One region of the Peribacillus sp. NPDC097895 genome, then DNA from elsewhere that is predicted to be linked to it. Evidence: a T-box and tRNA genes for the amino acid it is inferred to sense, from the RefSeq annotation. Region 1 holds a T-box; the other regions hold tRNA genes.
What was found. A T-box is a leader RNA that pairs with one kind of tRNA and senses whether it is charged. The one in region 1 lies ahead of argS (arginine--tRNA ligase), so its partner is inferred to be a tRNA-Arg.

Region 2: it has a tRNA-Arg gene. The T-box ahead of argS (arginine--tRNA ligase) is inferred to sense a tRNA for this amino acid. The anticodon was not compared.
Region 3: it has a tRNA-Arg gene. The T-box ahead of argS (arginine--tRNA ligase) is inferred to sense a tRNA for this amino acid. The anticodon was not compared.

The regions. Positions count from the first base shown of each region.
Region 1 is NZ_JBNNSH010000005.1:7,606-10,888, forward strand. It holds gene ACQKMH_RS21200 (SET domain-containing protein) at 1-68, shown strand, start outside; gene argS (arginine--tRNA ligase) at 248-1,927, opposite strand; T-box leader at 1,961-2,179, opposite strand; gene ACQKMH_RS21210 (response regulator) at 2,263-2,808, opposite strand; gene ACQKMH_RS21215 (fatty acid desaturase) at 2,897-3,283, opposite strand, start outside.
Region 2 is NZ_JBNNSH010000001.1:677,979-681,261, reverse strand. It holds gene ACQKMH_RS03200 (MFS transporter) at 1-28, opposite strand, end outside; gene ACQKMH_RS03195 (hypothetical protein) at 657-857, opposite strand; tRNA gene ACQKMH_RS03190 (tRNA-Arg) at 1,008-1,081, opposite strand; tRNA gene ACQKMH_RS03185 (tRNA-Arg) at 1,474-1,547, opposite strand; gene ACQKMH_RS03180 (metallophosphoesterase family protein) at 1,718-2,230, opposite strand; gene ACQKMH_RS03175 (XTP/dITP diphosphatase) at 2,233-2,844, opposite strand; gene ACQKMH_RS03170 (GerAB/ArcD/ProY family transporter) at 3,235-3,283, opposite strand, start outside.
Region 3 is NZ_JBNNSH010000003.1:473,217-476,499, reverse strand. It holds gene ACQKMH_RS18575 (DNA topoisomerase III) at 1-442, shown strand, start outside; gene ACQKMH_RS18570 (hypothetical protein) at 508-672, opposite strand; tRNA gene ACQKMH_RS18565 (tRNA-Arg) at 1,419-1,492, opposite strand; gene ACQKMH_RS18560 (polysaccharide deacetylase family protein) at 1,756-2,619, shown strand; cobalamin riboswitch at 2,707-2,881, shown strand; gene ACQKMH_RS18555 (ABC transporter substrate-binding protein) at 3,054-3,283, shown strand, end outside.

The DNA of each region.
Region 1 (3,283 bases):
AGATCACGATCAATTACAACGGGGAAATTGATGATAAATCCGCTTTATGGTTTGATGTCATCGAATAGTGAATGTATCCCTTTTCACTTCTACTTTAAAAATGCTGCATTGTAATAAAAATTGCTTCAATAGAATTAAAAGAATCCATTTTGAAAAAGGAAGATCAAAATGGATTCTTTTTTGTGATTTTTGTATACAGTTTTATAAACGTTATTGCACCTATTCGGTATGCACGGGCATGTTAACTTTACATTTTCTTTGGCGCTGAAATTCCTAATAACCTTAGCGCATCCTTTAATACAATGGCTACGCAAAAAGCGAACGAAAGCTTCATTTGTTTCCACTCATCATCGACTAAAACTTTCGTATGTGCATAATACTTATTGAATGCACGTGATAACTGCAAGCTGAATTTCGCTATTTGTGATGGATCTGCTTGTTCAAATGATTTTTGAACAATGATCGGGAACTGCTCAAGCAGTTGGACGACAGACCACGCATACTCTCCTAATGCATCAAATTGGATTGCCTGTTCCCTAAATTCACCTTTTTCAAGCAATGATGAAATTCGTGCAAAGGTGTACTGCACATATGGTCCTGTTTCCCCCTCAAAATTCATCATTTGCTCTAATGAAAAGTCAATATCGTTCATGCGATAATTTTTTAAATCATTGAAGATTACCGCTCCGACACCGACCTGCTTCGCAACCACTTCTTTCTGTTCAAGCGCTTGATTTTTTTCTTCAATATTGCGCTTCGCTGTTTCAATTGCCTCTGCCAATACATCAGCAAGCAGCACAACTTTCCCTTTACGTGTCGACATTTTCTTACCGTCTTTTAACATCATGCCAAAAGCTACGTGTTGTAAATCTTTTGACCAATCATACTTCATTTTCTCAATGACGTTAAAAAGCTGTTTAAAGTGAAGTGATTGTTCGTTTCCTACAACATAAAATGTCTTCTTCGCATCATAATGTTTTTTACGATACATGGCTGCTGCTAAATCACGTGTGGCATACAGTGTCGCCCCGTCCGTTTTTGTAATCAAACAAGGAGGCATATCTTCCATTTCCACAACATAGGCTCCTTCGGATAAGGTAAGTAAGCCTTTTTCTTTTAGTTCCTCGACAACAGCTTCCATTTTGTCATTGTAAAACGCTTCGCCTGCATAGGAATCAAAACGAATGCCTAATAAATCATAAATCGTTTCAAATTCTTTTAGAGACGCATCCCTGAACCATTTCCATAACGCGCGTGCTTCTTCATCTCCATCCTCAAGTGATTTGAAGCTAGCCCGTGCTTGTTCGTTCAACGATTCATCCGTTTCTGCTCTTTCATGGAACTTCACATAAATTTTCAATAATTCTTGAATCGGGGAAGCTTCGATTGCCTCTTTGTCTCCCCACAGCTTATAAGCGACAATCAATTTACCAAATTGCGTGCCCCAATCCCCTAAATGATTAATACGCACGGCATTGTAGCCATTTTTTTCAGCGATGTTAGCCAGTGCATTCCCTATGACTGTTGAGCGTAAGTGCCCCATGGAAAACGGCTTAGCAATATTCGGGGATGAATAGTCAATCACGACATTCTCTTGTAGAGGCTGCTTTGAACCATACTGATCCTTTTCACTTAATATGGTTTGCAGCACATTTTCTGTCACCCTCTGTTGATTGACGAAGATATTTACATAACCGCCCACTACGTTCACTTCTTGAATCAAATTACTGTTTAATTGTTGGGCTATTTCAGCCGCAATCACTTGAGGTGATTTCCTTAGTTTTTTTGCAAGGGTGAAGCATGGAAATGCAACATCCCCTAATTCCGTGAATTTTGGCTTTTCCATTAATTTTTCTATTTCACTTGCTGGCAATTCATTGTGTAATGCAGTTGATATTAATGTTGCAATTGGTTTATTCATCGTCATTTCCCTCCTAAACAAAAAAGCTCCCGTCTCTAAATAAGAGACGAGAGCATAGATTCCCGTGGTACCACTCTAGTTGCCACAAATTGTGACCACTTTCCATTGTTAACGAGGTGACTCCCCGATGTTCTCTACTTAACGTTTCAAGAAATTTCTCCAAAGTGCGCTTCATTCATTTGTCCTGCATTAGGCTCACACCATCCCTAACTCGCTTTCCATTTCATAATGAACTACTCTCTTTATCACAGAATTTTCAATATATAATTTAATTTATAGTACACAATTTAAAAAAACGTGTCAACATCATATAGATGAACTTCTATAAAGAATGTTCATCCCTAACCTGCTGGTAACTTCATTTTTTCCTTGATGGTGGAAAAATATTTTCTTACGGTCCCAATTGTGTTACTTGGCCGATCAGATGGTTCAATTGTGGTTTGACCATTGGCTAACAGACCTAACACTCCCATTTCCCGTTGTTTATTGTTTGAAGCATCATCAATAAGCTCGGGCGAGTATATTCGCTTGCCGTCCATTATGCCGCGAATCGAGCAGGCTAACTCGTCACTTGGGCTATCCTTCAATAAAAAGCCGCTTACATTGGCATTTAAAGCACGCTGAAAATAACCAGTTCTTCGAAAAGTCGTTAAAATGATTACTTTATACTCAAATGACTTCAAAGCTTCGGCAGCCTCAAGTCCGCTCCTTACAGGCATCTCCATATCCATAATACAAATATCCGGCTGTAAACGATGTATAAGAGCAATTGCTTCGTCTCCATTACTGGCTTTCCCGACAATTTCTATATCTTCTTCAAGATTGAGTAGAGAACTAATTGCCTCTAACAGCATTTCCTGATTCTCTGCAATGACAACTCGAATCATTTTAAGTTCTCTCCTTTATCGAATCGCTTATATGAAGCAAAGACTCCCCCAAATCCTAGGATTATGAAGAGAGTCTGGAATGGAAAAATTATAGTTCAGATTTCACTTGAACGGAAACACTTTTTTTCGTTAAATACTTTAAGTCTTTAAAGCCCACAAAATTCTTGTTTTTCTCATCCCACAAGCGGAAACGGAGCGACTGTAAGCTTGTAGCAAGAGTAATCGTTGGTACGTTCTTTAAAGGCTCTGTATTATTATGTGCATTTTCCAGTTTATAGTTAGGTACCCTTGGACTTAAATGGTGAACATGATGGTAACCGATATTCCCAGTAAGAAACTGCATGAGTTTTGGGAGCTTATAAAAAGAACTACCTTCCACTGCTGCTAACACATATTCCCACTCCTCATTTTCTTCGAAATAAGAGTCCTCAAATGTGTGCTGGACGTAAAACAGCCAAATGCCCACTGAACCAGA
Region 2 (3,283 bases), on a different contig from region 1:
CCGCTCTTACAAACTGGTAATGAATCAATACAAACAGCCTCATTACAATTTTGATTCTTTTTATAAACGAATTGCCCTGATCCTTTCTTTACTCATTTGTTCACATCTGTACCTGTAACAAACACAATCATTCCCTTCTATGTCACCCATTAAGCTTCTTGACTTTTGATCGTCTTCAACTCTACTTTTGTGGACTGCACCCATAAATCATGCAAAAAACATGCCATCAAAAATGAGGGAAATAGTTAGGTCTGTTTCGTATATAATAGGAGATTACCAGTGAAATCTCTTAATTGCAGGGATATTCGATTACCCTCAGGGTTCACATAGCTCGCTGGATTGTTTTAAACAAAAAGGTCGATCAGTAAAAACTGGCAGACCCGACAGACGCCTCCGTTCTTAATAATTGCTCCACTATTGCCGTGGTATTTATACCCTTCATTAAAATACCATTGTAAAAGTTGATATCAGAGCAAGATTGTCATTAAACCCAGGAATCTATTCTAAAATCGTTTCGGCAAAACATTCAAACATTAAATGGGAATTGATATACAAAGTAAAAAAACATCCAACTAGTTGGATGTTTTTTTCAAATAAAGATATGAAATGGTTTGAACGTTGTATAATTCCTTTGATTCGAAAAAACTCAATAAGTATTAGCTAGGCACAAACTTAAGTATTCCTTCCAGATAAACACCTTGTTCTTTTCTCGTACACGCTCTTAACTTAATTCTTCCTTCCATTTCTAATTCCTTGGCTAATTGAACTACTTCAGTTCCATCTTCGGCTATCTCTACTGAAAAGAAATTACCCCGAGTGGAAGTTTGAATGAACTTAAATAATCTATCTTTATTCATCTAAACAACTCCTTATTTATTACAAATTCGACATAAAAGACAATCCACCTGCGATAAATAAGAAATAAAAAACTTCTTGCCACATATCATCCGTAAAACAAAAAGAAAAAACGCCAAAACCTTTTAAAGGTTTTGGCGTTTTTAAGTTAGTGTCCCAGGAGAGATTCGAACTCCCGACCGACGCCTTAGAAGGGCGTTGCTCTATCCAGCTGAGCTACTGAGACATATCGCTATTTTTCTTCAGTTCAGTATAAGGCCACGTTTCGAACTTAGACCGTAATGGTGCTTCTTATTATAACTTAGTATAATACTCATTGCAATACTAGTAATATAAAATTTTGAAGAGTTTTAGAACACCCCTACCATTCATTCAATATTTATCATGGTATTTGAATGAAGTTTGCAGTAAAAAATGGAGAATACACTTTATCGAACAATTCGAAGTTATCATATATAACTTATTTCTACTTCAACATCTGATAAAACGAAAAAACCACCTATATCATTAGTAGGATAAATCGATATACGGTGTAATTTCTTACATGACCGTTATACGGATCGTTTCACTAAACGATATAGAAGGTTTTCACATCGGGCTTTAAAGCCACTTTTTTAGTGTCCCAGGAGAGATTCGAACTCCCGACCGACGCCTTAGAAGGGCGTTGCTCTATCCAGCTGAGCTACTGAGACGTTTATGATATAAGTTGCGGTAAAACTTATGTATTACCTTAACTGTTCCCTTAGGACACTTCTTATTATAGTAGGATATCAAAAGAAAGTCAACGGTTTTTCATAAAAAGTTTTTTCTTTTTTATGAACAGGAAGCGGGTAAAAACGCTTCCTGTTCATATTACATGAAGTCATTCCATTTGATAAGCATTTCTTAGTTCCTCAACGATTTTTCCTTCAAGGTCATAAAAGATGATTTCAAGTTGGCCATTTCCGATATCCAAAATGGCATAGGTTTTCTCTTTTCGTCCACGCGGCTGACGTATGCTTCCCGGGTTGATGAAGAGCTTGCCGTCAATCAATTCTGAACCTGCAGCGTGGGAATGACCAAAGCAAATAATATCCGCCCCTGTCTCTTCACTTTTATAAGATAGGTTCATCAGCGTCATATTTATGTTATAGAGGTGTCCATGCGTAAGGAAGAAACGCTTGCCTGCGATACTCTCCACAATATCATTCGGATATGCCGAATCATAGTCACAATTCCCACGAACGGCTAAGAACTCCGACATGTGAGGGTCATTTCTTTCCAACTCTGAATCACCGCAATGGATCATGGCGGCAACCTCTTTTTTATGACGGTCGGTAATCATGCTGATTTCATGAGTTAAGCCATGACTGTCACTCATAATTAGCACTTTCATCGTCACATTCCTTCTTCCCTTTTTAGAAATAGATCAAGTTTTTCATCTAGAGCCCTCAATGCGTTGGCGCGGTGGCTGATTTTGTTTTTTTCCGCTTTTGTCAATTCGGCGTTTGTTTTGCCCTGTTCCTCAACAAAAAAGATGGGATCATAACCAAATCCATTCGTTCCCGATGGCTGTTCCGTAATCAAGCCTTCCATCGTGCCCGATACGGTAATCGTTTCCTGGTGGGGTGACGCTAGTGCCAAGGCGCAATAAAATCTCGCCGTTCTATCCTCTTTTGGCACGCCTTCCAGTTCCCGGAGGACTTTTTCCGTGTTTGCTTCATCACTCTTGGACTCTCCGGCATAGCGCGCAGAATATACGCCTGGACGGCCCTCCAATGCATCTACAATCAATCCGGAATCATCAGCAATGACAAAGTGGCCTAGTTGATGGGCAATGGCCTCTGCCTTCAGGATCGCATTTTCTTCAAAAGTCGTGCCTGTTTCCTCAACATCCGGAGCATCCGGTACATCAAGAAGTGTTTTGACATCATATCCTTTAGCAGAGAATAGGCTTTCGAACTCCTTGGCTTTCCCTTTATTTTTCGTTGCAATGATTACTGTCTTCATTTTTCATTTCACCCTTTTTAATTTTATCAGCATAAGACTTTTTGGAGCTAAGAAAGAATTTGCTGTAACTCGTTATATGTAAAAGCCTCTTCTTCTCCAGTGCCAAATCGGACGAATTCATCGCTGCCTATCATGATCAACAACGGCTGCTGAATTATCCGGATAAGTTAAGTCTAACACAACTCCCTCATCTGCAATAACCCGAAACTTGTAATCTAACGTTTGTAATTTTCGCTATGTTCAATATGCATTTTAACTTTTATGTTATTTATTGAGGTTTTATCAAAGGAATTAATAATTTTATTATCTCACTTATTGACATGGTATCTGTATGCCTTTTCACTAATGTTAAAAAGGTCTGTATTGATTTCCCCCCCTTCTCCAATGTCTTCAAGTATTGCGATACCCGCTTTCAAATATCGGGAACAATAATTCGTAA
Region 3 (3,283 bases), on a different contig from region 1:
CGGTGATATGCGCACCTATGCAAAAAACATCGTTCATGAAATCAAAAATAGTGACCGAAAATTCAAGCATGATAACGTGTCAGGAACAAAATGCCCGGATTGCGGCAAGCTGATGCTTGAAGTAAATAGTAAAAAGGGAAAAATGCTTGTCTGTCAGGATCGTGAATGTGGCCACAAAAAAGGTGTTTCACGTGTAACAAATGCAAGATGTCCACAATGTCACAAAAAGATGGAAATGCGCGGTCAAGGAGAAGCACAGACATTCACATGTAAATGCGGTTTTCATGAAAAACTTTCTTCTTACAATAAACGAAGAGGACAAAATAAAAATCAAAGAGTATCAAAAAATGAAGTCTCCAATTATATGAAAAAGCAAAATAAAGAAGAGCCGATCAATACTGCCTTGGCGGATGCGTTGGCCAAACTGAAATTCGATAAATAAAAGAAAGAGCCCTTCACGTTTAGCATAAATGTGAAGGGCTCTTTTTCTATATATCACTGCTTCGACTAAACTTCATTCAGTACGGTGCCATATAATTCATATTCAAGTGTTTTGTCAGTGTGTGTGTGTTTATCCGAATTTACTCGTGTGAGCGTACTGAATGGCTTTTGATCACCCGGACTGAAAATTGCTTCGTCATTCTCTGGATTCCATTGGCTGTAAATACTCATGAACAGTATCCTCCTCCTTTGGGTGAGAAGACTAGTAATTCCCTTTTTGATTATCATCTAACTCTTCAATTGACTCTAACAGTAATCACCTGGACTAAACACCGCTGCATCATTCTCTTTGTTCCATTGGCTTCTGATCGTACTCATCATGCACATCATCTCCTTTGGTGAGAATGTCTTACAGTATTTGTATACCCGGATGGGACAAGTTCAAACATTTATTTCAAAAAAGATTAAAGGATATATTCGATGTAACAATGTCCATTTCATGCCGACTGGAGATCTGATCAAGCAATTCTATCGTAATTTCGCGAATACGCGGTTCCCATTCCTTCATCACTTTCTGATTAATGAAGAGGTTAACTCGATGATATTTTTAAAGGGAAAATGCATTTTGGATAGGTAGTCCGATAAATTTCTGACATGTCGTTTGTATTCTTCTAACGTTCTTTCTCTAACACCTTCAGCGATCTTTTCACTAAGGAAAATATCTAATGCTCGTAATCTTCAGCACGAGTGTGATTTCGTTCTTTTATATGTTTTCCACGTTTTACCATTTTTTTAACCGAAAAGAAAAGCACCTCCAAACAATGAAAACTTTTAGTGAATAGATCACCATTGTTTCCAATGTTCAGAAGTGCTTTCATCCGACATACGTGATACAGCCATTTTCAGTTAAGCCAAAAGAAAGACCCTGCTATAAAACCGGCTTTAACCGGATTATAACAGGGTCTTCCATACATTAGCGTCCCAGATAGGAATCGAACCTACGACCTACAGCTTAGGAGGCTGTCGCTCTATCCTGCTGAGCTACTGGGACATATAAAAAGTCGACGACTTATTTATTATATTTCTTATAGGCAAACTTTTCAAGCTAATAGCTTGTACTTATGAAAAAATTTCATCATTAAAGCTTAACTGGTGATAATGTACAGTCCAATAAAGTTTGACAAGGATGGGTACCAACTCTTTATATTCCTTTTTTTTCGTTAATTGGGATACTTTATTATTCACTAGTTTTCTGGTACTATTATGCTAGAAAAAAATAGGAGAATGATAGTGGGAAAATACAGAGTTTTAAGCATGGCAGCGTTGCTGGGGATGTTAATTTTACCTGGATGCTCACAAGGGGTTTTAGAGGACATAGGTACAAAGACGGCTGCGCCGATTGCGGAAGATAATATTGAAGTAGTTGCAGCAGCGGAGAGTGACGGCGGACAGGATTCGGAGGACGAAGGTAATCCTGAACAAATCGATACAAGGAACTGGATAAGGGCCGAGTCCACGGTTCAGCTTCCCATATTGATGTATCATAGCATATCTGAAGGTAATAACCTTCGGGTGCCAAAAGAGGAATTCCGAATGCAAATGGCTTGGCTTCGGGAAAATGGATACCATACATTATCCCCTAATGAAGCATTTCACGTTTTAACCGAAAATCGAATGCCAAGTGAAAAGTGTGTCTGGATTACTTTTGATGATGGGTATACAGATAACTACACGGAGGCTTTTCCTATATTAAGAGAATATGACATGAAAGCGACCATTTTCATGATTGGGAAATCCATTGAAAAAGGTCATCACCTGACGGAAGGTCAAATGCTGGAGATGAGCAGGAATGGGATTTCCATCGAAAGTCATACGATCAACCATCTTGAGCTAAACCGCATGACCCCAGAGCAGCAAGAAGTCGAAATGGTCCAGTCAAAGGATTTATTCGATCGTATCCTCCATCAGGACACGACAGTACTTTCGTATCCAGTTGGTCGGTATAACGAAGAGAGTCTCAGGCTGTCGGAAGAAGCTGGATACAAGATGGCCGTTACGACCGAACCTGGCGGGGCTTCCAGTGATCAAGGAATGTATGCCCTGCATCGCGTTCGGATTTCACCCGGATTATCGGTTGGTGGGTTTGCGTCCCTGATTGAAAATGCTACAAATCATTGAAGAGGGACGGGGCATCTTGGAGCCAGTCAGAAAAATCATATAATAATAGATTCTTACATGGTGTATAATGAAAAGCAGTGAAAATTATATACATATGAGCGATTTGGTGTCTTAATGACTTAAAAGGGAAGCTGGTTGAATGCCAGCGCGGTCCCGCCACTGTATATGGGAGTTAACGGCTGTGAACCACTGTATGAGATATGGGAAGGTGCCGTTGACGATGACCATGAGCCAGGAGACCTGCCAAGATTCGTACACCTATAACCTACGCGGATGGGAAGGTGTGTGGCAGACCCTAAAGAGTCCGTAATTATATTGTTGCCATACAAGCATCTTCCGTTTAACGGGAGATGCTTTTTGTTTTGATGCGCATCTTCGTTTAAAGGAAGCGCTATTTCATAGGGTGGAAAAAATAAATGAAAAGATTGTGAGGAATGAAAATGAAGAAAATTTTTGGTTTGATCCTGGTGTTATTACTGACTGCAGGTATGATCGTTGGTTGCAGCGGGGGATCTAATGAAGGAACGGAAAAGCAGCAAACGAATCATGCTCAACACCAAGCTTTCCCGATTACGATTAAAGATGCAACGGGTGAAAAAGTTACGATAGAAGAAAAACCGAAGAAAATCGTTACGTTGATACCAAGTAATACGGAAGTGGTATT